DNA from 4 places in the Rahnella perminowiae genome. Region 1 is predicted to be linked to each of the others. Evidence: predicted binding sites of a transcription regulator. Region 1 holds the regulator's gene; each other region holds the start of a gene.

Region 1 (7,481 bases):
CGAACTCATTATTCACTCGGAAGTGTTTAACGGTGTCTGGGATGCGTTGGTCGACGGGCGTGCAGACGTGGCGATCGGCGCTACGCGCGCGATACCGGTTGGCGGGCGCTTCAGTTTTCGTGATATGGGATTTATGGACTGGCATTGTGTCGTCAGCCCGCAACATCCGCTGGCGCAGCTATCCGGTGCGCTGAACGATGATCAACTGCGACCTTATCCGGCATTGTGCCTGGAAGATACTTCCCGGACATTGCCGAAGCGTGATACCTGGACGCTCGATAACCAGCGGCGTCTGGTCGTGCCGGACTGGACCTGTGCGCTGGAATGCCTGACTGAAGGATTGTGCGTGGGTATGATGCCGGTTCACCAGGTCATGCCGTGGATTGAACAGGGAAAATTACAGGTGCTGGCACTGGAGAATATATTCCCTGACAGCCCGTGCTGCCTGACGTGGGATCAAAGCAATCCTTCACCTTCACTGAGCTGGCTGTTGGAATACATGGGCGATACAGACACCATGAATCAGGAATGGCTGCGCGATTAGAAAAAACGCCTGCACAGGCAGGCGTTTGTGATTTGTTAACGACGGTAATCACGGTACGGGCCGTCGGCGACTGAACGGCGCTCGACCAGTTTCGGATGCACTTCGATGGTCTGGGACTCTTCACGCTTACTGACAATTCTGTCCAGTAACATCGTAAAGGCCATTTCACCCAGACGTTCTTTCGGCTGATGCACGGTTGTCAGCGCCGGGGAGAAGTAACGGGCGTTACGCACATTGTCGTACCCGATCACGGAAATATCCTGAGGAACGCGAAGGCCGAGTTCGTCTGCGGCACAAATTGCACCCATTGCCATCACATCGCCGCCGCAAAACACGGCAGTCGGACGATGCTTTTGCATCAGAATCTTATGCATTGCCTGGTAGCCAGACTCTGGTTCGAAATCACCCTGAACTACCCATTCGTCACGAAGAGGAATATTGGCTTCAGTCAGTGCTTTCACAAAACCCTGGAAGCGGCCGCCGCCGGTATTACGCGCCAGTTGCCCGGGGATCACGCCAATATCACGATGACCGCGTTCAATCAGATAACGACCGGCCATGTAACCACCTTCGAAAGCGTTATCGATAATGCTGTCGGTAAAGTTCTTGCGTGCTTCACCCCAGTCCATGACCACCATGGGAATCGAGCGGTACTCTTCGAGCATATTGAGCAATTCATCAGGGTATTCCGCGCACATCACCAGCAAGCCGTCGACGCGTTTTTGCGCCAGCATTTGCAGGTAGGCCTGTTGTTTCTCCAGGTTATTATGCGAGTTACACAAAATCAGCGTATAGCCTTTGGAGAAGCAGCTGTTTTCCACGGCTTCAATCACTTCGGCAAAATAGGGCGCTTCGCTTGAGGTGGCCAGCAGGCCGATGGTTTTAGTGTTATTGACCTTCAGACTGCGGGCTACAGCACTCGGAGAGTAATGTAACTCTTTGATTGCAAGGAGAACCGCTTCTTTGGTTTCTTCGGCGACGAAACGTGTTTTATTGATGACGTGCGACACGGTTGTAGTGGAAACGCCAGCGCGCTTTGCGACATCTTTAATCGTTGCCATGTAAACAATGACTCCTGAACTCACGTGCTTCAGCACGTTAGCATTATGTTAATCGTTTGCCTGCGAGGATTTAACTGCTGGCTTCTCAAAGGGCAGTGAAATCATTGGGTGGATTCTTCAGAATGAGGCGCGAAATGCTCTCGGGTGAAATCGACCGGCACACAGACGTGTTAACCGACAATTTTCTCTTATAATGCAGGAAAGTGGAAGCAAAATTCTCAGGAACGCATTGTCATTCAACACAAGATTTTAAAGGTTAATTATGAGAAAATGCGTTGGCACACAATGAGTGTGGTATTAAGAAATGCCACAATTTGATCCGAAAGGGGGTTTGATGGACAGCAACCTGAAATTATCGTTGATCACCACGGTATGCGCTTTGCTTATGATTATCGCTTTCAGCTTCACTGCAATAATGAACTGATTCAATAAGTGATCCGCCATAAAAAAGGGCGACGCCTGTCACAGGCGTCGCCCTTTTCAATGTTACGCAGTGACCGTTACCGCCGATGTTCTTCCCTGCAGAAACGCTTCGTTAAATGCTATTCAATGGCTGATTAGCGAACCTTCAGACTTAACGAATTGTTTATTATCGGATCGTTTTAGGGGTCATTACCCGACGTGCGCCTACATAGTGGTCTTGCCAGTAATCATCGCCAAGAGAAGTAATTTTAATGTCTTCGCCCGTTCTTGGAGACTGAATAAACTTGCCGTTGCCAACGTAAACCCCAACATGGTCTGCCGCGCCGCGGTTATTGATTCTGAAGAACACCAGATCACCGCTTTCAAGTTCGCCGCGTTTGACCGGAGCGGCATCGCGCAGGTGATACATTTCATTTGCTGTACGTGGCATTTTTATACGGATCAAATCTTTGTAGGCATAATAAACTAAGCCGCTGCAATCAAAACCGGTATTCGGCGAGGTTCCGCCCCAGCGATACGGTTTTCCTACCTGGTGCATCAGTTTGGTCATGGCCGTTTGCTGAGCATGCTGATAGCGTTTTTTATGTGTTGCACTTAGCGTAATCGGTTTGCTGTCTTCTTCGAATTTCTTACCTTTACGGTGCCGGCCATAGGCTTCTTTTTTACCGGCCTTTTCCGTGCTGTTTTTCGCGAGGGTACGGGTTTTGCTATGTCTCTCTGTTTTGCTCTCGGCCCGCGTGGTCTTGAGTGTCTTTTCTTTTTTACTTTCGGCCCGCGTTTTGGCGCTTCTCTCCGTCGTGGTCTTTCGTTTAACCAGTTCGGTGCTTTTCACTTTCTTCTTCGAATTCTTATCCTGAGTTTTTTGTTCTGTGACGGGCGCGGTTTTCGTTTTTTTACTGTTTTTCGCAGCAACCGTTTTTCGCTTTCGTCGTTCTTCCGGCGCAGCCTGATTAACATGACTTTTACGCTGATCGGCAGAGACACGAGTCTGTGGCGACGCATGTGCCATATTTAAAAACAGCTGGGTAAAGAGCAGCACAAAAAGCGTGAACAGTAAGCGCATAGCTTCGTTACCATGAGTGGTAGGTTAAACATCAGGGATGTCAGAGTATTGCCTAAAAGAACCCGACAAAAAAGCACGAATTGCCTCGATTCTAGATCATATTGTGAGAAAAAGTTAATAGCTTTTTTTATGTCGAAATAACCGCCATTTTTAGTCAAAAAAATGACCGTTTTTCATGATGTTAATATTTGAGTTAATCAGTGGAATTCTGCAAATTAGATCGGATTGATGAACGCCGGAAATGTTATTCCCGATGAATGTTTAAATATGTGAGCCTGAGCGCACCCGCTAAAAATGGTTAAATAAATTGTCAGCACTGAGAAAGACCCCACAAAAAATGGCGTTTTTATCTGATGGCTGCCGTCGTTACAATAGAAGGTATTGTGATTGTACACCGTCTCTTTGTGCTGCGCGTGAAGAGCAATGATCGTGACAGCCTGTACCGGCTTGAGGAAGCAAGAAATGACTACTCCAACTATTGAAAAGATTCAGAAGCAAGTTTCTGAAAACCCGATTCTGCTGTACATGAAAGGTTCGCCAAAACTGCCAAGCTGCGGTTTCTCTGCTCAGGCTGTTCAGGCGCTTTCTGCCTGTGGCGAACGTTTTGCTTACGTGGATATCCTGCAGAACCCGGACATCCGTGCTGAGATGCCAAAGTTTGCTAACTGGCCAACGTTCCCACAATTGTGGGTGGACGGCGAACTGGTTGGCGGCTGCGACATCGTGGTTGAGATGTTCCAGCGCGGCGAGCTGCAGCAGTTGATCAAAGAAACTGCTGAGAAATACAAATCTTCTGAAGAGTAATACTACGGAAGATCACCGGCTTTTCGACCGGAAAATATGAAGAGCGACATGATGTCGCTCTTTTTTGTTTTCAGTCCGCCGGAAAGTCGTCATTACTGATTTTCTTCAGACGCCGTTTCGTCTTCGGCTTGTTCGTCTGAAAGCACCAGAGGCCAGCCGCCAAGGCGTTTCCATCGGTTTACCAGTTCGCAGAACAACTCGGCCGTGCGCTCGGTATCATACAACGCAGAATGTGCCTGGCTGCTGTCAAAATCGATACCCGCACTGATACAGGCTTTTGCCAGCACCGTTTGCCCGAGTACCAGCCCGCTTAGCGCGGCAGTATCAAACGTAGCAAAAGGGTGGAACGGATTACGTTTCAGCCCGGCACGTTCGGCCGCTGCCATGAGGAAACTGTGATCAAAATTCGCGTTGTGCGCCACAATGATCGCACGGTTACAGTTCTGCTCTTTCATTCCTTTGCGGATGACTTTGAAAATCTCATGCAGAGCTTCATATTCACTGACTGCGCCGCGTAACGGATTGGTCGGATCGATACCGTTAAATGCCAGCGCTTCCGGCACCAGTATCGCACCTTCAAAAGGCTCGACGTGGAAATGCACGGTCTCATCGCTTTGCAGCCAGCCGTCCTGATCCATCTTCAGCGTGATCGCTGCAATTTCCAGCAGCGCATCGGTTCTGGCATTAAATCCGGCGGTTTCTACATCGATAACCACGGGATAAAAACCACGAAAACGGCCTCTCAGGGCGTTAATGTCACTATTCTCGGCCATTAGTTTCTTATCTTCATCGAATTCAGCGCGCATTATGACAAATTTTGCCGCCGCTTGCAGGGTTGTGGCAAAAATCAGGCAATAAAAAAGGGCGCGATTGCGCCCCAGTCGGTGGTCGGGGAAATTTAATTACCCAGCCCCTGTCCTGCGTGTCTGGATTCGATCAGTTCGATTTTGTAACCGTCCGGATCTTCAACAAACGCGATAATAGTGGAGCCGCCTTTGACCGGGCCCGCTTCACGGGTCACTTTCCCACCCGCATTACGGATGTCATCACATGTTTGCGCAACGTTATCAACGCCCAATGCGATATGACCGTAAGCGGTGCCGATGTCGTAGCTGTCGACGCCCCAGTTATAGGTCAGTTCGATCACTGCACCTTCACTTTCTTCGGTGTAACCGACGAAAGCCAGAGAATATTTATATTCAGTGTTTTCGCTGGTACGCAGCAAACGCATACCTAAAACATCGGTATAGAAGCTGATAGCACGTTGCAGATCGCCAACGCGAAGCATGGTGTGGAGTAAACGCATAGGTTCCTCTTTATTTGCAGGATGAGAATTAACGGGTCAAGACTAACTGATAGCAGCCACTTTGTCTGTAAAAGGGCAACCGATTGTTGAATGACTGACCCAAAAAAAACAGCAGAAGGAGGGCCACTTCTGCTGCAAGGAGTCAATGACTCTTTTTTAATTATTACAGTGTCGGATAATCGGTGTAACCCTGAGCACCGCCGCCATAAAAGGTTTCCGGTTTGGGTTCGTTAAGCGGCGCGTGAGATTTCAGTCGCTCAACCAGGTCAGGGTTTGCAATATAGCTGCGGCCAAATGCCACGGCATCGATATAACCTTTTTCGATCAGCTCTTCGCCTTTCTCTGCGGTGTAAGCACCAGCACCGACAATCACGCCCTGATAATGCGCACGGATCACTGCACGGAATTCTGTGCTGTAAGGTTTGCCGCCCGCCCAGTCCGGTTCGGAAATATGCAGGTACGCCAGTTTGCGTTTGTTCAGTTCATCGAGCAGATAAATCGCAGCCTGTTCCTGGTCTTCACCATTATCCAGCCCGTTGAAGGGTCCCATAGGTGAAATACGTATGCCCACACGATCAGCGCCGATAGCGTCAATGGCGGCATCCACGACTTCCAGCGTCAGACGGGTACGGTTTTCAATGCTGCCGCCGTATTCATCTTCACGCAGGTTTGATGCCGGAGACATGAACTGGTGCAGCAGATAGCCGTGCGCGGCATGCAGTTCAATGTAATCGAAACCGGCTTCAGCGGAGCAGGCGGCGGCATGACGAAAATCGTTCACGATCCCCGGAATTTCGCTGAGCGCTAAGGCACGCGGTGTCGGACAATCGACACGGATGGCGTGCCCCTGTTCATCACGCAAGCTGGTGCGGGTGTTCGGATTGACGGCGGAAGGCGCAACGGGTGTCTGGTTGTCGGGCTGAACGCTGTTATGTGAAATGCGTCCGGTATGCCACAGCTGAACCGCAATGCGTCCGTCTTTATGATGAACGCCGTCCACGATTTTTTTCCATGCAGCAACTTGTTCCGGCGTGTGCAGGCCCGGTGCACCGGCATACCCTTTCGCCTGGAATGAAACCTGAGTGGCTTCAGTAATGATCAGGCCAGAACTGTGGCGCTGTGCATAATATTCGCCCATGAGCGGTGTCGGGATGTCACCGGGTTCGATGCTGCGCAGACGGGTAAGCGGAGCCATAAAAACACGGTTAGGTAGCGTGTTTTTACCGACAACAATAGGGGTGAAAAGCTTGGTCATTTCAGTAACTCCGAAGTTAATGGACTGATCGGTAAGACGTTCAGGGATTATATTCACGTCAGACGACCTTTTCTTAATGCCACCTTTCTATCGCATCTGACCTGCCTGTGACTACGCGCACGGTGCTTTTTCGCGAAACACAGTCTGATTTCAGCTTTGCATCCATACTTAACGGACAGAAAAAATTGAAAAAGAGCCGGCGGGTGCCGGCTGAGGTGAGGGCAAACATCTGTTTTCTTGGTGAAGGCTTGCGAAACAGTAGGGCCATTTTCCGACAGGTGAAAATGGCGAAAGGAAGGGTAACAGGTCTGTGTTGCAGATATTTGAAGGATGAAACATTGAGGCGCAAATCACCTTGCGGGATAGCAGGAAAGCGTCTTGAATAAATATTCACCGTTATTTGCGGAGGGCATGTGGCTCAGCAACTCGAATTTTTTGACATCCCCAGTCCATGCCGTGGCATTTGTCAGGCGGATGAACGCGGATATTGCCGTGGCTGTCTGCGCAGCCGCGAGGAGCGTTTCGGCTGGATGAAAATGACTGACGCAGAAAAACGCCATGTGCTGCGGTTATGTCAGCAACGCCTGCTGCGCCAGCAACGCACAGGAAAACAACCGGACGAACCCTCACCGGAGCAACCAGAGTTGTTCTGATTTCACCTGTCTTTTACCGTTGTCGTGACGGCGGTCCGCTTCTTTACTATTCTTGCGCATCGCATCAATACAGCGCCACAGGCGTTGTGTATTCTGTGGGTCGAAAATCAAAAACATAAGGGATTTATAATGCAAGCACGTACCCCGATTTCTCCGCAAGGGCCGGTATTCTCCACGCTGATTTGTGGTTACTGGCGACTGATGGAATGGAACATGACGCCGCAGCAGGTTCTGGCGTTCATGGAACAGCACATTGAGATGGGCATTACAACGGCCGATCATGCAGACATTTATGGCGGCTATCAGTGCGAAGCGGCATTCGGTGAGGCATTGCGCCTTAAACCCTCTTTGCGGGAACAAATGCAACTGGTC
Region 2 (7,481 bases), on a different contig from region 1:
CTGACCAAGATCCATGTCTTCCGGCGGGGCATCAGCCTTATCGAGTGACAGGGCATAGTTTTGCAGCGAGGCATCCGGCTTTGGTGTAAACAGCGCCAGCGTACAGCGTTTTTCCAGCGCCGGTGGCAAATGCAGCGCGGTGTTGTCTTTATATGTCATATCGACAAAATACGAAGGATCGAAAGTGGAGAATTCCATGGGTTTGCCTTCCAGCACTTGTGGTTTCGCCAGCGGCAGGACGAATTCCAGCACCGCCTGATCGCCTTTGCGGGAAAGCTGATATTCACTGGGCAGATCCAGATACTTCACCGGTTTTCCATCGCGATAGAAATCCGTGAAGTAATGCTGGCTTAGCACGCGCGCCATCACTTCCGCCGCCAGTTTCTTCCAGATATCCGAACCCGGTTTGGCGTTATGCGCGTCATAGAGTAAATCTGCCGAGGTGATTTCATCCATCGTCCAGACCATTTTCAGCCCGGTCAGTGAGGTTTCATTTGTCACCAGTGTGGTCTGCATATCAATAAAACTGTGCGGGTGCGCCAGCACCGTGGCGGGCAGGCCCAACAGCGCAGCGCACAGCCATTTAACGTAACGGGGAAAAGGCCGGTTCCGGGCCTGGTGTAACGTCATTTCCATATCTGGCGCCATTATATTGTTACTAAGTAACAGTATTTTGCTGTGCATTTAAGCGGTCGTCAAAAATATCTGTGATCTGAGTTGTAAGCCGGAGTAAAAGCCAATCTCCGCGCCTTATTGCGGGCATTCGCTTTGCTATGCTTGACTAATAATTTCAGGCGATACTTTTTCGGCAGGTGATATGAATCCAGAAAAACAGCCCTCCCCTGCGCTTTCCGCTACGCAACGCCGTTGCCACGTGTTGCTGATGCTTTACGCGCCGCTGACGGCGGTTCAGCTGGAGATCATCAGTGAAATTAATGGTGTCGCATTAGACATCACGTGGGAAGATCTGGCAGAAGTGACCTGCGAAATTCAGCGGATCCACCAGCTTGATGTGCTGCAATATAGCGAAAAACAGTGCCGTATTCAGGGCGACGCGCTTGCTCAGCGTCTGTGTTTATTTCAGGGTTTGCGCCGCACATTACGTATTTCCCCGGATTTCGTTTCGCGCCATTTCATCCCATGGTTGCACATCGCGTTTGAAGGCCAGACCTGCCCGAAAGCGGCACTGCGCACCGATATTCTGGGTTTGATGCTCGAAGATTGCGGTGCATTGCTGCCCAGGCCGCTGAGCGGACATGACCGCCAGCTGATGCTTATCTGTCTTCAATACTGTCTGTGGCAAAACAACGGCCCGACCGGCTTGCGTTTTACCGAACAACAGCGGCGCTGGTTGCGTGAAAAACCGGAATATCCTGCCGCCCGCGAACTGTTTAGCCAGTTGCAGGCACTCAGCAAAGGCCGTCTGGATGACTGCGAATGTGAGTTTTTCACGCTGATGTTACGGATGCTGAAAATCCACAGTTATCAGAGTTCCGGCTCAACGGAAGATCAGCGCCTGTTATTAGAAATTGAAAATATGGTGGCGCGTTTTCAGGATATTGCCGGCATGAAATTCAGCAGTTACGAAGGACTGGTCGGCCAGCTTTTCGCTCATCTGGGCCCGGCAATTGAACGCTGTCATTTCGGCATCGGCATCGATAACCTGATGCAGGAAGAAGTGAACCGGATGTATCCGCGTCTGGTGCGTACCACCCGCGAGGCGTTACAGGGGTTTGAGCACGAATACCTGATTACGCTTTCAGAAGATGAAGTCGGGCTGGTGGCCATCACCTTTGGTGCATGGCTGATGCAGGGTAACGCCTTGCAGGAGAAACAAATTTTGCTGCTGACCCACGATAATCCGCAGCTGGAAGAAGCCGTCGAGCAGCAAATCCGCGAGGCGACGCTGCTGCCGCTGAACATCAAATATCAGACGCTGGCGGATTTCTATAAATTCGGCGCACCAAGTGGCGTAGCGATGATTGTCACCCCCTACGCCACCCGCAGCACTGACGCCGATCCGCTGGTGATCCACACGCAGTTACCGCTGGCAAAAGAGCAGCGGAAACGTATCCGCTCGCTGCTCGAAGCTCCCTAACGGGCTGATGTCGCAACCGTTGACGGCGTCACAGCCGGACGCAGAAAAATCGCCAGCACCGCCAGCAACGCCATCACCCAGAATAATCCGGCATGCAGATGTTCGAACAGGAAACCGGATAACATGGTCATCACTGCCACGCCGCCCCCCATTGCCAGGGCGGAATACACCGATTGCAGACGGATCACCTGATCACCTGGCCGTGCAGCAATAAACCGCATGCCCGCCAGATGGCAGACCGTAAACGTGCCACAGTGTAAAATCTGCATCACAATCAGCCACGGCAAAGCGGTAAACGCCCCCATCATTGTCCAGCGCAACACGCCGCATACGGCCGAAAGCAGCAGAAGATCCCGTGCCGACCAGCGGCTGAACAGCTGTTTACTGAAGGTGAATACCAGCACTTCCGCCACCACACCCAGCGACCATAAATAACCGATAGTTGTGGAAGAATAGCCCACATCCTGCCAGTAAATGGCACTGAAACCGTAATACGCTGCGTGAGCCCCCTGTAGCAGCGTCACGCATAACAGAAAACGCCAGACCGGTTTTTCGCTCAGCAACGCTTTCCACGAAATACCCGGCGCACCGCTTGCACGCGGCTCTCCTGCCGGCTTCACGCTCGGGCGCAATAACATGCCGAGCAGCATCGCCGCCACGCCTGCGGTCAGCGTATAGAGAATCGCGTTATGGCCATACACCTCGACCAGTTTGCCTGTGACCGCCGAACCAATCACAAAGGCAATGGAACCCCAGACGCGCACCTTGCCATAATCCATATTGATCTGCCGTTGTAGCGTACCTGCCAGCGCATCGGTCAGCGGCACCAGCGGACCGAAGAACAGACTGAATCCGGCGATGTTAATCATCAGCCATGCCCAGCCGTTGCCAAACCAGAAACCGACGGCAAACGCCAGCGTAAGCAGCGCCAGAATACGCAGACCGGTAATAAGGTAAGAAGGGTCTTTGATGGAGGGAGAAATGATGAGCGTGCCGAGAAAGCGGGCGACCAGACCGGCACCGAGCAGCAGGCCGATGCTTTCGGAGGAGATCCCCTCGCCTTTGAGCCACAAGCCCCAGAAGGGAAGAAAAATACCGTAACTGAAAAAGTAGGTGAAATAACTGAGTGCAAGCCAGCGCGTGGAACGCAATTCCATAAATCCTCCGGTGTGAGGCCAATACTTTGACAAAGCTCACAATCGCTAGCAATCCGCAGACGCTTTCTGACTTCAGGAATGTCTGCCAGCTCACAAATTCTGATACATGCCCATAAAAAAACCCGCCGGAGCGGGTTTTCGCAGCTTAACGGCTTCGCAAATATTACGCGTAAACCGGGAAGCGTGCACAGATGTCGAGCACTTTCTGTTTAACGCGTTCGATGGTTGCTTCATCGTTCACGTTGTCCAGCACGTCACAGATCCAGCCAGCCAGTTCACGCGCTTCGGCTTCTTTGAAACCGCGACGGGTGACGGCTGGTGTACCGATACGCACACCGGAAGTCACAAACGGGCTCTTCGGATCGTTAGGCACGCTGTTTTTGTTCACAGTGATGTTAGCGCGGCCCAGTGCAGCATCCGCTTCTTTACCGGTCAGGTTTTTATCCACCAGATCCATCAGGAACAGATGGTTGTGTGTGCCGCCGGATACCACTTTGTAGCCGCGTTCCAGCACCACAGCCACCATGGCCTGTGCGTTTTTAGCCACCTGTTGTTGATAAGCTTTGAACTCAGGCTCCATCGCTTCTTTCAGTGCGACTGCTTTACCGGCAATCACGTGCATCAGCGGGCCGCCCTGGCCACCCGGGAAGACAGCGGAATTGAGTTTTTTATAGAACTCTTCGTCACCGCCTTTCGCCAGAATCAGACCGCCGCGTGGACCGGCCAGCGTTTTGTGCGTGGTGGTGGTCACGATATGTGCGTGAGGAACCGGGTTCGGGTAAACGCCTGCAGCAATCAGACCGGCAACGTGTGCCATGTCAACGAAGAAGTAAGCACCAACGCTGTCGGCGATTTCACGCATTTTTGCCCAGTCAACGATACCGGAGAATGCGGAGAAACCACCGATGATCATTTTTGGTTTATGCGCTTCGGCCTGACGTTTTACGTCTTCGTAATCGATATCGCCGCTTTCGTCGATGCCATAAGGCACCACGTTATACAGTTTGCCGGAAAGGTTAACCGGTGAACCGTGAGTCAGGTGACCACCATGGCCGAGGTTCATCCCCAGAATAGTGTCGCCCGGTTGCAGCAATGCGGTATACACCGCGAAATTTGCCTGTGAGCCGGAGTGCGGCTGAACGTTGGCGAAATCTGCACCGAACAATTCTTTTGCACGGTCGATGGCCAGTTGTTCTACGATGTCGACGTACTCACAGCCACCATAATAACGTTTGCCCGGATAGCCTTCGGCATATTTGTTGGTCAGTTGCGAACCCTGAGCCTGCATGACACGCGGGCTGGTATAGTTTTCTGACGCAATCAGCTCGATATGTTCTTCCTGACGAACAACTTCTTTTTCCATTGCTGCCCACAGCTCAGCATCATAATCGGCAATGTTCATTTCACGCTTTAACATCCGCATCTCCTGACTCAACAAACTAAAAAAAAGCCCCTTCCGGGTTCTGCGCCACAGTGTAAATGTTTAAGCGGCCTTCGGATAGGGTCAGTTTGAGGTTTTTAGGCAAACGATTGGCTCCAGATACAGCAAGGCTTTGATCTGCGAACCTCTGCCCATAATCAAGAGATATTTATTCACCCGGTCATGCACAAATTTCAGCTTTGTGACCCGACCCCTGCGGGGGAAAGCCCTTACCCCTTTAGGGGGGTTTACAGCAATAGTCGGTTTATATAACATGCATTTTAAATACATGTTATATAAAATTCTCACAGAGCCGGAGTTCACCATGCTTGATTCAGCCACTATCGCCACCGTTAAATCCACTATCCCTTTGCTCGCTGCGACTGGCCCGAAACTGACCGCACACTTCTATGACCGCATGTTCACACATAACCCCGAGCTGAAAGACATCTTTAATATGAGCAACCAGCGCAACGGCGATCAGCGTCAGGCGCTGTTCGATGCCATCTGCGCTTACGCCGCCAATATTGAAAACCTGGCGGCGCTGCTGCCTGCCGTGGAGCGCATCGCGCAGAAACACACCAGTTTTACCATTCAGCCTGAGCAATACAATATTGTCGGGACTCACCTGCTGGCAACGCTGGATGAAATGTTCAGTCCGGGCCAGGAAGTGCTGGATGCGTGGGGCAAAGCCTATGGCGTGCTGGCGGATGTGTTTATCAACCGTGAAGCTGAAATTTATCAGGACAGTGCAGAAAAAACCGGTGGCTGGCACGGTACGCGTGAATTCCGTATTGCCGAAAAACAACCGCAAAGTGAGCTCATTACCTCTTTCGTGCTGGAGCCTGTCGATGGTAAACCGGTGGCGGACTTCAAACCGGGGCAATATCTGGCGGTGTATATTCGTGATGCTTCACTGGAGAATCAGGAAATCCGTCAGTATTCTCTGACGCAGGCACCGAATGGCAAAAGCTACCGCATCGCGGTAAAACGCGAAGGGCAAGGTGCGGTGTCCAACTTCCTGCATAATTTCGCGCAACCGGGCGATATTATTCATCTCGCCGCCCCGCACGGTGATTTCTTTATGGACATCAGCGATATCACGCCGGTGGCGCTGATATCCGCCGGTGTCGGTCAGACGCCAATGTTAGGCATGCTCAACACACTGGCACAGCGCGGACACCCTGCCCCGGTTCAGTGGTTGCACGCCGCGGAAAACGGCGCGGTGCATGCGTTTGCCGGTGAAGTGAAAAACGCGCAGGAAAGCCTGCCGCAACTGGAACATCATGTCTGGTATAACCTGCCACAGGCTGATGATTTACCCGGAGAAGATTTCCAGTATCAGGGACTGATGGATCTGAGCAAAGTCAGCGGGTCACTGAGCACCCCGGACATGCATTTCTATCTGTGCGGACCGGTGGGCTTTATGCAGTTCGTCGCCAGACAACTGCTGGCGATGAACATCAGCGAAGCTAACATTCACTACGAATGTTTCGGCCCGCATAAAGTGATTTAATCCCTGCACGAAAAAAAAGGCTGACACAGAATGTCAGCCTTTATTATTGCTGCGTCAGCAGGTATTAAGGACGACGGCGACGCATAAAGAATAAAGCAATCAGCAGGATAACCACCAGCCCGGCAATGCCCATTCCCCAGTGCGCCAGTTCCAGCAGCGGCGAAGGTTTGCCGCCTGCACGCAATTCTTTCACCCGCTCCGGCGTAACTTTCGCCTGATCGTTGCCAAACTGCTGCAACAGCTGATTGCTCAGCGTAGCGACCTGCGTATCAGACAGTAAATGCTCAAAGGCCGGCATCGCGACATCTTTGTTTTCCGGCCCGCGCTGCACGCCATGTAAAATCGCCATCACCAGATTGTCGCTGTTCAGATGTCCCAGCGCAGTGTTATTCATCAGCGACGGCAGGCCACCGTCTTTGCTGCCACGCCCGTCGGGCTGATGGCAACTGGCACAATAACCGTCATACACCTGCCAGCCGGTCATTTTTCCGGCGTCAGCCGGACGCGGAACGCCACGCAGCGTATCGACATAATTCGCCGGTGATCCGAACTGATCGGCGGCTTTCGCCTGTCCTTCCTGACTGACCGGTGTGGTTTGTTTCAGCCAGACGGCTATCGCCTGCAAATCGCTGTCGCTCAGATGGCTCAGGCTGTGGTCAATCGCTTCAGCCATCGGCCCTGCCGCCTGCGCCTTGCCCGGTGCGTGACCCGTTTTCAGGTAACCGGCAATTTCATCCGTGCTCCAGTTGCCAATACCGCTGACCGCATCCGACGTAATGTTCGGTGCAAACCAGGTGCCCAGACTGCTGCCGCTCAGCGCTTTATCGCCCTGCTCTGCCATCAGCGCATTACGTGGCGTATGGCAAGTGCTGCAGTGTGCGAGTGCTTCGCCAAGATAGGCCCCCCGGTTGATCTGATCGCTTTTCGACGGATCGGCTTTAAACGCCCCTTTTTCGAGGAACAACAAGTTCCAGCCCGCCATCGACAGACGCACGTTGAACGGGAACGGCAATGCTGTCGGCGTTGATGGCACATCCACCGGTGACACACCCTGCATAAAATAGGCATACAACGCTTTCATATCGTCATCGCTGATTTTGGCATACGAGGTGTAGGGCATCGCCGGATACAGATTCGCGCCATCGCCGCGCACGCCGTCGCGCACTGCATGTTCAAACTGTTCCAGCGTGTAATTACCGATACCGTCTTTTTTAGAGGGTGTGATGTTGCTCGAATAAATGGTGCCCAGCGGCGTCGCCAGCCCGAGGCCGCCGGCAAACGGCTTGCCAC
Region 3 (7,481 bases), on a different contig from region 1:
TGCCGGTAAGCGCCATCTTGCTCAGTTGCAAAGTATTGGCCTGCAACGGCAATCTGATTGAGGAGGGACTGACGTTGAGGCGTCCGTTGACCAAAACGACGCGATCGAAAAAGCGCGGTTCGGTGATTTGCCGCCAGCTTAAATCCAGATCAACTTCACCGGCATTCAGCACTTCCGGTTGATTCTTCTGCCCGAAAATCACATGGGTTAACGTCACGCGACCCGGCGACGACCAGTTATGGTCGAGTTTCTCCACGGAAAGACGATACTCGCTGTTATTGCTGACCCAGCGGCTGACCCAGCCAGCCGCCCAGCGGGTTTGTAATAGGACGTACACCAGCACGATCGCCAGCACCAGAAGTAAGGCGAACGTCAGCAAAATTTTACCGATAAATCTCATCGTCTGGAGCCCTGTAACGGGAAAGTGGAAAAAAGATTCTTTGTTTATGCCGCAAACAGCGACTTTTCTCAACAGGTTAGCAGAACGGAGGCAATAAAAAACGGCAGGGGTTCCAGACCCACTGCCGCTGTTGCACACAGATTACATCCCGTGATCACTTTTCGTGAGGGAAAACCAGATTCAGAACAATCGCAGTAATACCGCCCGCCGCAATGCCAGAAGACAGAAGGGTTTTCAGCCAGTCTGGCGCGAATTGCAGGATCAGCGGCTGCTGTGAAACCCCCATGCCGACGGCGAGAGAAAGCGCCATGATCATAATCGCGCGGCGATTCAGACGCTCACGGGAAACAATACGCACACCTGAAGCGGCAATAGTACCGAACATCACGATGGTGGCACCGCCCAGCACCGGTTCAGGAATATGCTGCACAAATCCTGCAACGGCAGGGAACAGCCCGAGGATAATCAACATCAGCGCGACCACAAAACCAACATAACGGCTGGCAACGCCGGTCAGTTGAATGACGCCGTTGTTTTGTCCGAAGCAGGAGTTCGGGAAGGTGTTAAATACTGCAGAAAGCATTGAGTTCAGACCATTGGCCAGCACGCCACCTTTTATGCGCTTCATATACAGCGGGCCGCTGACCGGTTGTTCAGAAACGTCTGAAGTGGCCGTAATATCCCCGATGGTTTCCAGTGATGTCACCATGAAAATCAGCATCAGCGGGATCAGCAGATTCCAGTCAAAACCCAGACCGTAATACAACGGTGTCGGTAATGTTATCCAGTTGCTTTGTGTGGCTGGCGCGACGGTTGGCAACATGCCCGTCATCCAGGCTACCAGATAACCCACGGCCATCGCGATAACCAGAGACGCGACACGCAGATAAGGGTTGCGCTGACGGTTTAGCAGGATAATCACCACCAGCACAACAGCAGCCAGCAGCAGATTTTTCGGTGCCCCAAAAGTGTGATCGCTCATGGCCGCATAACCGCCGCCGATAGACGTCAGACCGACCTGAATGAGTGACAGCCCGATAATCATCACCACAATGCCGGAAACCAGCGGCGTAATAATGCGGCGCGCGAGATGCAGGAAACGGGAAAGAATGATTTCGGTACAGGAAGCCAGCATCAGCGTACCGAACAGCGCCGCCATCATGGTCGGCACATCCGCACCGCCATTTTTCAGCGCCATCCCGCCCATGATAAGCGGTGCCACAAAGTTAAAGCTGGTGCCCTGAATAGAGAGTAAACCCGAGCCGACCGGTCCCCAGGTCTTAATCTGTAAAATAGAGGCCAGACCGGAGGCGAACAGCGACATGCTGATGATGTGCTGCGTATCCTGTGCAGGTAAACCCAGCGCCTGACAAATCAGCAATGCGGGTGTTATTACCGCAACAAACATCGCCAGCAAGTGCTGACAGGCGGCGAATAATGTCTGTGGTAATGGCGGACGGTCCTCGAGCCGGTAAATCAGTTCACTTTTTTGCTGGCGGGAGAGATCGGGTTGCTGTGTTTCTTGTTCTGCGGTTTGCGAACTCATGCTGTGGCATTCCAATAAGCGGCAAAGCGGGCATTTTTATAGAAATCAGCGACAAAAGCAATCGTTTGCTAAGCGGGATTTTCCGCAGCAGGTTTGGGATTGGGTGGGATTTATGACCTGTTTTTCTTGCCTGATGTAGTGTGTATGACTTCTAATTCAGTTTCTGGGAAAAAATATGTCAGTGTAAATTTTATAAGCCAATAATTTTATTGGATTTATTTCAGAATGGAGTTCGTCAATGATTCAACTCGATACCTACGGCACCCTGGTTGCTGCCACGTTGGTACTCCTTTTAGGACGAAAATGCGTCCAGTCGGTCAAATTCCTCAAGAAATACACCATTCCTGAACCTGTTGCCGGTGGTTTACTGGTCGCTTTATTGCTGCTGCTCGCTAATCAGATGTTCGGCTGGGAAGTCGGTTTCGACATGTCTTTAAAAGAGCCACTGATGCTGGCGTTTTTTGCCACGATCGGTCTTAACGCTAACCTGGCAAGCCTGCGGAAAGGTGGGAAATCGCTGTTTCTGCTGGTCTTTGTTGTTCTGGGTTTACTGCTTTTGCAAAATGCCATCGGCATCGGTATGGCGAAAATGCTGGGGCTGGATCCGCTGATGGGATTGCTGGCGGGGTCGATTACCCTTTCCGGCGGGCATGGCACCGGGGCGGCATGGAGCAAACTGTTTATTGAGCGTTATGGCTTTGAAAATGCCACAGAAGTCGCTATGGCCTGCGCGACTTTTGGACTGGTTCTTGGCGGTATTATTGGCGGTCCGGTGGCGCGCTATCTGGTTAGCCATTCCTCCTCCCCCAACGGAAATCCTGAAGATACGGTCGATCCGAGCGCATTTGAGAAACCGTCAATTGGCAGGATGATTACGCCACTGGTGATGGTGGAAACTATCGCCCTGATCGCGATTTGCCTGATGGCAGGCACATATACCTCCAGCATGTTGCAAGGTTCGGCCTTTGAAATCCCAACCTTTGTCTGCGTGCTCTTCGTGGGCGTTATCATGAGTAACGTACTGGCATGGCTCGGTTTTTACCGTGTCTTTGACCGTGCGGTATCCGTGCTGGGTAACGTCAGTTTGTCGCTGTTCCTCGCCATGGCTTTGATGAGTCTTAAATTATGGGAGATGGCATCTCTCGCGTTGCCGATGATGGCGATTCTTATCGTGCAAACGCTCTCGATGGCGTGTTACGCAATTTTCGTGACTTATCGCGTGATGGGAAAAAACTACGATGCAGCGGTGCTGGCGGCAGGACACTGTGGTTTCGGGCTGGGTGCTACCCCGACGGCTATTGCCAATATGCAGGCGATCACCAATCAGTTTGGTCCTTCGCACCTTGCGTTTCTGGTGGTGCCGATGGTGGGGGCGTTCTTCATTGATATTGCTAATGCGATTGTGATTAAACTCTATCTGATGTTGCCCGTATTCCCGGCGATCAGTTAAAAAAACAGGCACAGAAACGTCGCTTCTGTGCCTGACTCATTCCTTCCCGTCAGGTTTATTGTGCTGCGTCCGCTTTTTTAGTGAACATCGGTTCGGCTTCAGCGGTTTTCTCCTGCGTCAGTAACTGCTTCTCATAAACTTTGAAGAACGGGTAATAAATCACCATCGACAGCGCCATCAGTAGTATGACCAGTATTGATACTTTGAAATCCCAGCCCATTGCCCATGCCGCACCCACCGGTGCCGGCGATGTCCACGGAACCAGTGAAATCATGTGCGGAAGAATATCCGTCGAAACGGCAAAATAGGCGATAACAGCATTGACCATCGGTGCCAGCAGGAAAGGGATGAAAAATACCGGGTTCATGACGATAGGCGTGCCAAAAATCACCGGCTCATTGATATTGAAACAACTTGGCACCAGGCTGAGTTTCCCCATCGTACGCAGATGTGCTGATTTACTTCGGCAGAATAACAGCACCAGCCCCATCGTCGCTCCTGAACCGCCAATAACGATCAGGAAATTCCAGAAGGCCTCGGTCATGATGTGTGTCATGGGTAAACCGGCAGCGAGATCAGTCTGATTCAGACCGAGATTGGTTAACCAAAAAGCTTGCAACATACCGGAAACAATGGCCGAGCCATGGATGCCCGCAAACCACAGCAGGTGGCAAATCAGCACGGCGAGAAGTACTGCAGGCAGTGAGTCTGCGGCAGAAATCAGCGGTTCAAACAGGGCCATAATCGCCTGTGGCAACAACATATCAAACCCTGACTGTACCAGTAAGCTCAGCGGGAAAAGCGTAATCACCACGGCAACAATCGGGATCAGCAAATCAAACGAATGCTTAATGTTTGAAGGCACCTGTTCGGGTAAACGGATACCAATATTGTATTTTTTCAGTAACCGCGTCAGTTCGGTGACATAAATTGCCACCAGAATGGCGGTAAAGATCCCCACGCCGCCCAGCGCTGCCGTCGACATCTTTTCATCAATCTGCGGTGCTGCGACCAGCAGGAAAGACATCAGCGCCAGCATTGCGGTCATGAACGGATCGAGTTTATAACTTCTCGCCAGATTGTAGGCGATCGATGCCGAGATATAGATGGACATGATACCCATCGTCATATTGAACGGCGTCAGGATCTGCACTTCATATTTTGCCGAGAGCGCCAGCCAGTTTCTGGCAAAGCCCCAGGACGATTCAGGCGAGAACGGCGGGTGAACAAAAACCAGTAAAAACGAACCCACAATCATAAAGGGCATTGCTGAAATAAAGCCATCCCGTACCGCCATGACATGTCGCTGTGAAGACAGTCGTGCGGCAAAGGGGCTGATTTTTTGTTCTATAAAGGTAAAGAGGGATTGACTGATACTCATGATGATTTGACCTTATGTTGAGGACATCAGACAGGGTTGCCTTAATAATCATCAGTGTAGTGGCGGGGTGTGGAACCGGTTACCTGCTTTGCCCCACTCTGTGAAGGTTATCAAATAACCTGAGCGGAAAGCTGTTTTGAAGACGCAATGGGGAAAAGGGAAGAGAATATGTTGAAAACAAAACATCATTATTAATAATGATTTGATGAAGTGTGAATGAGCGAGAAGAGAGATCAGGCGTTAGTGTAACGGACTCTTTCTGGCAGCCAGCGCTCAATCAGGGCCTGGGCATGGTCAGGGAATTGCTGCTGCAGATAACGTGCAATGCGCTGTACATCCGGGATCATCGCCTGATCACGTAATAAGTCAGCGACTTTAAACTCGGCACTGCCCGTCTGACGCGTGCCCAATAGTTCACCTGGCCCGCGGATTTCTAAATCCTGCTGAGCAATAACGAAGCCGTCGTTGCTGTCGCGTAAAACCTGCAAACGTTTCTGTGCTGTTTTGCTGAGCGGCGTTTTATAGAGCAGAACACAGTGAGAAGCCACGGCACCACGACCCACGCGCCCGCGTAACTGGTGTAACTGGGCCAGCCCTAAACGCTCCGGGTTTTCGATAATCATCAGGCTGGCGTTCGGGACGTCAACGCCGACTTCAATGACAGTCGTTGCCACCAGAAGTTGTACTTCACCTTGTTTGAAGGCCTGCATGACGGACTGCTTTTCCAGGGCTTTCATGCGACCGTGAACCAGTCCGATATTCAGAGCCGGGAGTGCCTCCTTCAGGCCTTCCCATGTGGCTTCTGCGGCCTGCGCTTCCAGCATCTCCGACTCTTCAATCAGTGTACACACCCAATAAGCCTGACGATTTTCCTGCTCGCAGGCACTTTTGACGCGGCTGATAATGTCGCTGCGTCGTGTGTCCGGAATGGCGACAGTAGTCACCGGCGTGCGCCCTGGCGGCAGTTCGTCGATGACTGACGTATCCAGATCAGCGTAAGCGGTCATTGCCAGTGTGCGTGGGATCGGCGTGGCGGTCATGATCAGCTGATGCGGGTGGAAGCCCTGTTGCAAACCTTTTTCCCACAACGCCAGACGCTGATGCACACCGAAACGGTGTTGTTCATCGATAATGACCAGCGACAGTGACGAGAACAAAACCTGTTCCTGAAAGATAGCGTGCGTCCCCACCACCATCGAAACCTGTCCGCTGGCGATCGCATCCTGTTGCGCCTGCCGTGCTTTACCCTTTTGTTTACCCGCCAGCCAGCCGACCTGAATACCCAGCGGTTCAAACCACTGACGGAAATTATTCGCATGCTGTTCGGCCAGCAATTCTGTCGGTGCCATTAATCCGACCTGTTGCCCCTGAGCAATAGCGCAAAGTGCGGCAAGGGCGGCCACCAGCGTTTTACCTGAGCCCACGTCGCCTTGCACCAGACGCATCATGGGATAACTTTTGGCCAGGTCCTGTTCAATTTCCGCCACAACCCGTTGCTGCGCACCGGTGGGGCTGAAAGGAAGAGAGGCAAGGAACTGATTTTTCAGGCGATCGTCATGACGCAGCGGCAGAGCTTTATAACTCTGAGTACCGGCACGGACGGCCAGCATACTGAGATTATGTGCCAGCAATTCTTCCATAATCAGTCGGCGTTGAGCAGGATGATGACCTTTCTCAAGATCGGCAAGCTGGATATCTGGCGGCGGGCGATGCAGTAAATGCAGGGCCTGAGGAAGGGGGATCAGCGAACGGCTCAGTTCCTCTGGTAACAGTTCGGCAATAGGTACTGTGTCGAGCAGTTCAAGTGCCTGATCCGTCAGTTTACGCAATGTCGCCTGGCGGATACCTTCTGTTGTCGGATAAACCGGCGTCAGTGATTCCTGCAGAACGACTTCGCTGTTTTCACCCTGAATACGGTATTCCGGGTGAATGATTTCAGCGCCGATCGTGCCGCGTTTGATTTCACCATAAGCGGTAACACGACGCCCTGCAGCCAGACTGTTTTTCATTGCGGCGTTAAAGTTGAAGAAGCGTAACGTCGCCATGCCTGTGCCGTCACTTATCTGACAGGTCAGCATTCTGCGGCGACCAAAACTGATATCGCTGCGCAGGACTTCGCCTTCTATTGTCGCGAAAATGCCGGGTTGTAAATCATTGATGGTGTAAAGGCGGGTACGATCTTCATAGCGTAAAGGAAGATGAAACAGTAAATCCTGAATAGTTTCAAGGCCGAGTTTGGCGAGTTTGTCTGCCTGGCTGGCTCCGACGCCGGAAAGCGACGTCAGTGGGATAGCGTCGAGCAGGCGGCCTTTCATCTTTTCTTAACCGTCATTTGCATCGCAGACCACCATTCATCATCGGCAATGATTTGCCCGCGATCGTCAATGAAAGGGCGGGGCAGTTTCTTCCGCTTTGCCACATTCGACAGGACCGGATAGCCGCCTTCAAACAGCAGTCGCTGCTGTTCTTTCTCGTTCAACAGGCTGTTGTCGCGACGATACATACCGGCATTTTCGCGCTGGCGCTGCGCTTCATACAGGATTAACGCTGAGGCGACAGAAACGTTCAAAGATTGCACCATACCGATCATCGGAATGATGATATCGCTGTCTGCCAGCGCTAATGCTTCAGGTGTGATACCGGTTTTTTCCTGACCGAGCAAAATACAGGTCGGGCGGGTGTAATCAATCGCGCGGAAGTCGAC
Region 4 (7,481 bases), on a different contig from region 1:
TTCGTGGTTTGCGCTCGGTGCCGTCAGTGCGTCAGTGATATGGTTCTTCGGGCTGGCTATTCTCGCCGCTATGCTCGCGCCATGGCTTAATACCGGCAAAGTGCAGCGGGTGATAAACTTTATCGTCGGCGTCATTATGTGGGGGATTGCAATACAACTGGCCCGTCAGACCGGGGTATTTTGAGTTTTGTCACTAATCTTAGTTTCTGTTGCAACGGATTATGCTACGGTTTCGCAGATTGTTTGACCTATCTATTGCCAGATCTTTGATGATTAATGGAGGCACTGTGAAACTGAAAGCATTGGCTGTAGCAGCGATGTTGGGATTAGGGACATTACCGTTGACGTTACAGGCGGCAGAATTACCTGCCGGGCCGCACGTCGTCACGTCAGGCACCGCAAGCGTGGATGCCACGCCGGATATCGCGACGCTGGCGATTGAAGTCAGCGTGTCAGCGAATGATTCGGCCAGCGCCAAGAAGCAGGCTGATGAACGCGTGGCGGAATACTTTGCTTTCCTGCAAAAAAACGGCATTGAGAAAAAAGATATTAATGCTGCCAACCTGCGTACTCAGCCGGAATACAACTATCTGAAAGACGGCACGTCGCAGCTGAAAGGCTACCGTGCAGTACGTCAGGTTCAGGTAACATTACGTCAGTTGGACAAACTGAACGAACTGCTGGATGGCGCACTGAAATCAGGTCTGAATGAAGTGCGTGCGGTTGAACTGGGTGTTGCCAATCCGGATAAATTCCGCGATGAAGCACGTCAGAAAGCCATCGAAAATGCCACGCAGCAGGCAAAATCACTGGCCGAAGGTTTCCATACCAAACTGGGGCCGGTTTACAGCATCCGTTACCACGTTGCTAACTACCAGCCGATGCCGGTTGCACGTATGTATAAAACGGCTGAAGCCGCAGGCCAGAGCGATGTGGCGCAAACCTACGAGCAGCAAAGCATTCACTTCGACGATCAGGTCGATGTCGTTTTCGAATTGCAGCCTCAGGCTCCCGCACAGTAAATATGAAAAAACCCGCTCCGGCGGGTTTTTTATTTCTGTTTTCGCCAGGCAAATCAGTCCTGACGCAACACCTGATGGCCGTGTGCCAGCAGGGCATCGGTCACTTTGCGCATCATGCGGCTTTCCGGTGCAAAACGGTGCCAGTAAAGCATACGGCGCTGGAAAAGACCCGGCGTCAGGTCGATCAGCTCACCGCTTTCCAGTTCTTTCTCAATCTGTAAATGCGGGATCATGCAGCAGGTGGTGCCCTGACGGGCCAGTTGTACGAACGCTTCCGACGAGTTAACGATATGGCACGGCACGCTGCCAGGCGATAAATCGAAGTTCTGTTGCAGGAAGGCCTGATGCATATCATCAAGATGGTCAAATGCCACCGCCGGTGCTTTCAGTAAGGCGGAGCGGGTGACGCCGTTCGGAAAATAGCGATCAGCAAAAGGTTTGGAACCCACAAACAAATAATCCAGTGCACCGAGCTGATCCACCAGACAACTCGGCAGTGGCTGTGGCTGTATACTCACCGCACCGACGACTTCGCCGCGACGCAAGCGCTCCTGCGTTCGGGTTTCGTCTTCCACCTGTAAATTAAGACGGATAGGGGAATCGACCAGTACCGATTTCAGCGCAGGCAGTAACCAGGTTGCCAGACTGTCGGCGTTGACTGCCAGTGAAAGCAACAGCGGTGTATCGTTGCTTTCGTGATTGCTGTCGCTGCCCAGCCACTCTTCTTCCAGTAATTCCACCTGATGTAACAAGGCCAGCAATTTCTGCCCCTGTTCAGTCGGACGCGGGGGAACGGTACGGACCAGCAGCGGCTGGCCGAACAAATTTTCCAGTTGCTTAATGCGCTGAGAGACTGCCGATTGTGTGATGCAAAGCTTCTGTGCTGCGCGTTCAAAACCGCGCTCACGGATCACCGCGTCCAGTGCCTGCAGCGTTCTATAGTCCGGGCGTTTCATCGGAGTTCTGTCCCTTGGATTCAATGTTATCGGGACACTATGCCACAGATTGTCAGGTTTTGTGGTGAGGAAAATCGGGGTGTTTGCAACACAATTGCACTTAATAAGTGTGATCTGGTCACGCTCTTGACTGCCCAATCTGCCGGGACATGCTTTATAATCACCCGCACTCTTCGTTTCACCGAACCATTCACGCCACTTTCGTGTTATCAGACAGAGAAGCCATTATGACGCAGGAAGAATTGAAAAAAGCAGTCGGTTGGGCCGCGCTGGATTACGTGACGCCGGGCACCATTGTCGGTGTCGGCACCGGATCCACTGCCGCGCATTTCATCGATGCACTGGGTTCCATCAAAGGCCAGATAGAAGGCGCCGTTTCCAGCTCCGACGCCTCAACTGCAAAACTGAAAAGCTTAGGCATCCATGTTTTCGACAGCAACGAAGTGGATTCGCTGGATGTGTATGTTGACGGTGCAGATGAAATCAATGGCGCAATGCAAATGATCAAAGGCGGCGGCGCGGCGCTGACCCGTGAAAAAATCATTGCCGCGATTGCCAAAAAATTCATCTGCATTGTGGATGCCTCTAAGCAGGTGGATGTGTTGGGTAAATTCCCGTTGCCTGTTGAAGTGATCCCGATGGCTCGTTCTTACGTGGCGCGTGAACTGGTGAAACTCGGCGGCCTGCCGGAATACCGTCAGAATGTACTGACAGACAACGGCAACGTGATCCTGGATGTGCACAACCTGAATATTCTTGATGCTGTCGCGATGGAAAATAAGATCAACAGTATTGCCGGTGTGGTGACTGTCGGTCTGTTCGCCAACCGGGGGGCTGATGTGGCGCTGGTCGGGACTTCCGAAGGTGTCAAAACCATCAAACTGAAGTAATCAGCCTATAAGCAGAAGATCTGGCTGCTTTTGTCCCGGGCAGCCAGTCTCCGCCTCGTCATCCCGCTGTCATAACGCAATGTTATGAAGATGATAATTTTCCGACTGAATCATCTTTTATTTAAAAGCTTTAATTTGGTGACTTATGTCACATTCCTGTGTTTCTCCTCCTGAACGTCTGGCTCAGCAAAATCTAACCAGCATGAAATGCTAAAAACCAACAGGTGCGCTGAGCCTTCTGCTGGGGGGCAGGCAATCGTTTGTATTGATGATGGCGGATTTTTTGTTATGTTGACTGTGAGCAGTCACCATGCAGTTTGAATTCAGTCAGAAAATTATAGGGTCGGGAAATGGCAAAAGTATCACTTGAGAAAGACAAGATTAAGTTTTTGTTAGTGGAAGGCGTCCACCAAAGTGCGGTTGATACACTCCGTGCCGCGGGTTACACCAATATTGAATTTCACAAAGGTGCTTTAGACACGCAATCGCTGAAAGAATCGATCCGTGACGCGCACTTTGTTGGACTCCGATCGCGTACTCAGCTGACTGAAGAAGTGTTCCAGGCAGCAGAAAAACTGGTGGCTGTTGGATGTTTCTGCATCGGCACCAATCAGGTGGATCTTAAAGCTGCGACCCGTCGTGGTATTCCGGTCTTTAACGCACCGTTCTCCAATACCCGTTCGGTTGCGGAAATGGTGCTGGGCGAAATGTTGCTGATGATGCGCGGTATTCCTGAAGCGAATGCGAAAGCGCACCGTGGTGTGTGGAACAAACTGGCAGTCGGTTCATTCGAAGCGCGTGGCAAGCGTCTGGGGATCATTGGTTACGGCCACATTGGTACGCAGCTGGGGATCCTGGCGGAAAGCCTGGGGATGCGCGTCTTCTATTACGACATCGAAAGCAAACTGCCATTGGGTAATGCGCAGCCGATTGCGACGCTGGAAGAATTGCTTAACACCAGCGACGTGGTCACCTTGCATGTGCCGGAAACTGCCGGTACGAAAGACATGATTTCGGAGGCGCAGCTGGCCCGGATGAAACCGGGCGCGCTGCTAATCAATGCCTCACGCGGCACCGTTATCGACATTCCGGCGCTGTGTGATGCACTGCGCAGCAAACATCTTTCCGGCGCGGCGATTGACGTCTTCCCGGAAGAACCGGCGACCAACAGTGATCCGTTCAATTCTCCGTTGTGTGAATTCGACAACGTCCTGCTGACGCCGCACATCGGTGGCTCGACAATGGAAGCGCAGGAAGGTATCGGCCTTGAGGTGGCAGGTAAACTGGCGAAATACTCTGACAACGGTTCAACCCTGTCAGCAGTTAACTTCCCAGAAGCCTCTCTGCCTGCGCATACCGAGAAAGCCAGCCGTCTGTTGCATATCCATGAAAACCGTCCGGGGGTGCTGACCAGCATCAACCAGATTTTCGCGGAGCAAGGGATTAATATCGCCGCACAGTATCTGCAAACTAGCCCTGAAATCGGTTATGTCGTTATCGATGCTGAAACAGATACCACGACGCTGAATACCGCACTGCAACTGATGAAGGCAATTCCGGGAACCATTCGTGCCCGTTTGCTTTACTGAGCATATCAGCCATAAATGACAAAGCCGCCGGAAGGCGGTTTTTTGTTTCTGGCATCAGGGTAATAAACAATATCCGCAGGTGAACGCGGGAATCAAAACGTCAGAAGTAAAAAGACAGGGTGATCAGACCACAGAGGATCACTGATGAAAAAGTGATTTCGAACAGGTAGCGGCGCAGGATCATCTGTCAGTACCTCGGGCGGATAAACGGAGAAAAAAACACCCGGCGAACCGGGTGTTAAATTAACAGTCTTGATAAGCGCGAGCAGCGATGCTCACGAAGACTTCTTCGTTACTTCTTATGCTGCCGGGGTAGCTTTTGCAGCCGGAGCAGCTTTCTTAGCATGTTTTACGTGTTTTTTAGCAGCCTGGGCTTTCTGTGCAGCCGGAGCCGCTTTCTTAGCATGTTTTACGTGTTTTTTAGCAGCCTGGGCTTTCTGTGCAACCGGAGCCGCTTTCTTAGCGTGTTTCACGTGTTTTTTAGCAGCCTGGGCTTTCTGTGCAACCGGAGCGGCTTTCTTAGCGTGTTTCACGTGTTTTTTAGCAGCCTGAGCTTTCTGAGCGACCGGTGCTTTCTTCGCTGCTTTTTTGTGTTTCTTGGCAGCCTGCGCTTTCTGAACAGGTTTCTTGTGTGCTTTATGCTTAGTCGCATGAGCCGGAGCCGCTGTAGTTGCTGTGGCAGCAGGTGCCGGTGTTGCTGTAGTTTCAGCAGCGAAAGCGACAGAAGACAGGCCCATTGCAGCGGCTACAACCAGAGCTAATACTTTTTTCATGTTTAATTCCTCAGGAGTCTTGGTTTATGTGTCTACCCCACTGCGGGGCCGATGTGAGAATAATAGGCGTGACGAACCCTGTTGTCCGTGAGTGATTGGTTTCGGCGTGTAACGGTATGTATAAGCGGTAAATATGCTTTATTTCAAAGGGTTGGTTATTTCTGACAAAAGAGGAGATGCCGGAGGCTGCAATTAGTTACAACATACTAATAAGTGATATGCTCTGTTTCCGGCTGACACCTTACCTGCAGTGAATTTATATTGCCTGGCATCACCAGACCCACACTTTTCCGGGCGTGATGACTTCAGGTAATGGTACATCCCAGTGTTCAGCCGGTAAGGCATCGACATGCTGACAATCGTGCGCCAAACCTATCGGATACGGACCGCCCGCTTCCCGGCGCTCAAGTGTGCGGTCATAAAAGCCTCCCCCCATACCTAAGCGTTGCCCGGCACTGTCGAAGGCGACCAGCGGCGTCAGGATGATATCCAGTTGCGGCAGCGGAATAACCTGAGTGACATCCAGTTGTGGCTCCAGAATTTTGAGACGATTACGCACCAGCGGCGTGTCGGGCGTATAACGCAAAAAAAGCAGGTTTCCGGGCGAGAAAGGGTGCAGCACCGGCAGGCAGAGTTGTTTGCCTTCGTTCCACAAGCGGCCGATCAACGGTGCGGTATCCAGCTCACCATCAAATGACAGAAACAAAGAAACTGTAGAGGCGGACATAATCTTCGGGTGGGTTGCGACGCGTTCTGCAGCCTTAAGGGCAAAATCAGTTTGCTGTTCAGCAGTCAGAGCCTGTCTGCGTTGGCGTATTTCACTGCGGAGAATTTGTCGGGCTGATGCGAACAGAGGAGTATAAGACATAGATACAAACACCAGAAAGGGATGTACCGCAAAGAAAGGGGGATCTCCGAGATGCCGTCGCAGGCTGTAACCCTTGAACCCATGGTTCAAGGTGAACGTGCTGTCGCAATCTTTAGGCTTCTCGGACGGGCCGAGCATGCGCACCGATTACGGATCATCACATTCTGTTGGTACTAATTATCGGCTCAGGGGACGGGCCCGCTGGCGAACATCTCAGAGAAATTTTTTACCGTTTCTGACAACCTGTGACCAGTCAGTCAGCAACGTGTGTTATTCGAAAGGCGCCCCTTCACGTTCAGAGATCCGGCCTTGTTCGAGCAATGCCTGCTCGATGGTTTGTTGCAACATCCGGATACGTTGTTCCATATTGGATGCGTAATCGCGAGTTTTCAACCTTTCCTGAGCAAGTTCGTGACATACGTTCAATGCCGCGATGAATACCAGTTGCTCGGTATTGGTGACTCTAGTGCGAACTTTCAGATCTTGCAACCGCTGATTAAGATCTTCAGCTGCCAGATTCAGTGCTTCCTGTTGTTCTGGCGGACAATTCACCCGTAAAGAGCGACCAAAAATTTGAATATCTACCGGTTGTGCAGACATGCCACCTTCCTGCTGATTTATTCGTCCGCCCCAACGTGACCACTACGACCTGGCGCAGGATGTTGGAAGCGGGCGCCACTATAACTATCTCAATACCAGGTTACAACCCCATGACCGACTGATTGCTGCCCGATTGCTCAGGGCGTGCCATTCATGCCTAAGACCACCCAATCACGGGCTGCTAATCTGGTACTACGACAGACCTTGGTGGTAGCATAACACGAACTTAACCTGCCAACGATGGCGAATGCGCATGTCTATTGAGAATACTTACCCTACTTACGATTCGTTGGATCAAAACCTGAAACAACAATCGGTTGCTTTGACCGCAGCAGAAATGCACGGTTTGATCAGTGGTTTGCTGTGCGGTGGCAATCGCGATGGCAGCTGGCTGACGATCGTGCATGACCTGACTAACGAAGGCATAGCCTTCCCGCACACGCTGGCCGATTTGCTGCAACAACTGCGCAAAGTGACGTCAGACACCCTCGAGGATGACAGCTTCGAATTCAAAATGTTGATGCCAGACGATGAAAAACACGTCTTTGAGCGTGCCGATGCGCTGGCCGGATGGGTGAACCATTTCCTGCTCGGGCTGGGCATGATGCAGCCAAAACTGGCCAAAGTGAAAGGCGAAGTGGGTGAGGCGATCGACGATTTACGCAGCATCGCACAACTGGGTTACGACGAAGATGAAGATCAGGAACAGCTGGCACAATCTTTAGAGGAAGTGGTGGAGTATGTCCGTGTCGCCGCCATCCTGTGCTTTGGTGAATTTGGTCA

Evidence for each region. Region 1 encodes PurR, which represses purine synthesis genes. Its sites were predicted from a motif close to CANGCAAACGTTTGCNTG; they were not measured.
Region 2: the regulator PurR is predicted to act here: its motif matches at 4,775-4,792, upstream of glyA (serine hydroxymethyltransferase).
Region 3: the regulator PurR is predicted to act here: its motif matches at 2,001-2,018, upstream of J1781_RS10620 (nucleobase:cation symporter-2 family protein).
Region 4: the regulator PurR is predicted to act here: its motif matches at 3,118-3,135, upstream of serA (phosphoglycerate dehydrogenase).

What each region holds. Positions count from the first base shown of each region.
Region 1 is NZ_JAFMOT010000188.1:248,344-255,824, reverse strand. It holds gene punR (DNA-binding transcriptional activator PunR) at 1-544, shown strand, start outside; gene purR (HTH-type transcriptional repressor PurR) at 580-1,605, opposite strand; gene cydH (cytochrome bd-I oxidase subunit CydH) at 1,910-2,029, shown strand; gene J1781_RS24730 (C40 family peptidase) at 2,195-3,091, opposite strand; gene J1781_RS26375 (hypothetical protein) at 3,445-3,573, shown strand; gene J1781_RS24725 (Grx4 family monothiol glutaredoxin) at 3,554-3,895, shown strand; gene rnt (ribonuclease T) at 3,988-4,701, opposite strand; gene gloA (lactoylglutathione lyase) at 4,794-5,201, opposite strand; gene nemA (alkene reductase) at 5,365-6,456, opposite strand; gene J1781_RS24705 (DUF1289 domain-containing protein) at 6,870-7,109, shown strand; gene J1781_RS24700 (aldo/keto reductase) at 7,239-7,481, shown strand, end outside.
Region 2 is NZ_JAFMOT010000181.1:49,761-57,241, reverse strand. It holds gene J1781_RS16125 (DUF1007 family protein) at 1-636, opposite strand, end outside; gene csiE (stationary phase inducible protein CsiE) at 818-2,098, shown strand; gene J1781_RS16115 (3-phenylpropionate MFS transporter) at 2,095-3,255, opposite strand; gene glyA (serine hydroxymethyltransferase) at 3,419-4,672, opposite strand; gene hmpA (NO-inducible flavohemoprotein) at 5,001-6,191, shown strand; gene J1781_RS16100 (cytochrome c) at 6,256-7,481, opposite strand, start outside.
Region 3 is NZ_JAFMOT010000172.1:89,614-97,094, reverse strand. It holds gene J1781_RS10625 (AsmA family protein) at 1-400, opposite strand, end outside; gene J1781_RS10620 (nucleobase:cation symporter-2 family protein) at 555-1,946, opposite strand; gene gltS (sodium/glutamate symporter) at 2,185-3,396, shown strand; gene J1781_RS10610 (PTS sugar transporter subunit IIC) at 3,452-4,777, opposite strand; gene recG (ATP-dependent DNA helicase RecG) at 5,011-7,092, opposite strand; gene trmH (tRNA (guanosine(18)-2'-O)-methyltransferase TrmH) at 7,089-7,481, opposite strand, start outside.
Region 4 is NZ_JAFMOT010000161.1:47,795-55,275, reverse strand. It holds gene argO (arginine exporter ArgO) at 1-184, shown strand, start outside; gene J1781_RS06100 (oxidative stress defense protein) at 288-1,022, shown strand; gene J1781_RS06095 (LysR family transcriptional regulator ArgP) at 1,076-1,978, opposite strand; gene rpiA (ribose-5-phosphate isomerase RpiA) at 2,206-2,868, shown strand; gene serA (phosphoglycerate dehydrogenase) at 3,219-4,457, shown strand; gene asr (acid resistance repetitive basic protein Asr) at 4,757-5,230, opposite strand; gene J1781_RS06075 (5-formyltetrahydrofolate cyclo-ligase) at 5,502-6,098, opposite strand; RNA gene ssrS (6S RNA) at 6,138-6,321, opposite strand; gene zapA (cell division protein ZapA) at 6,369-6,698, opposite strand; gene J1781_RS06060 (YecA/YgfB family protein) at 6,952-7,481, shown strand, end outside.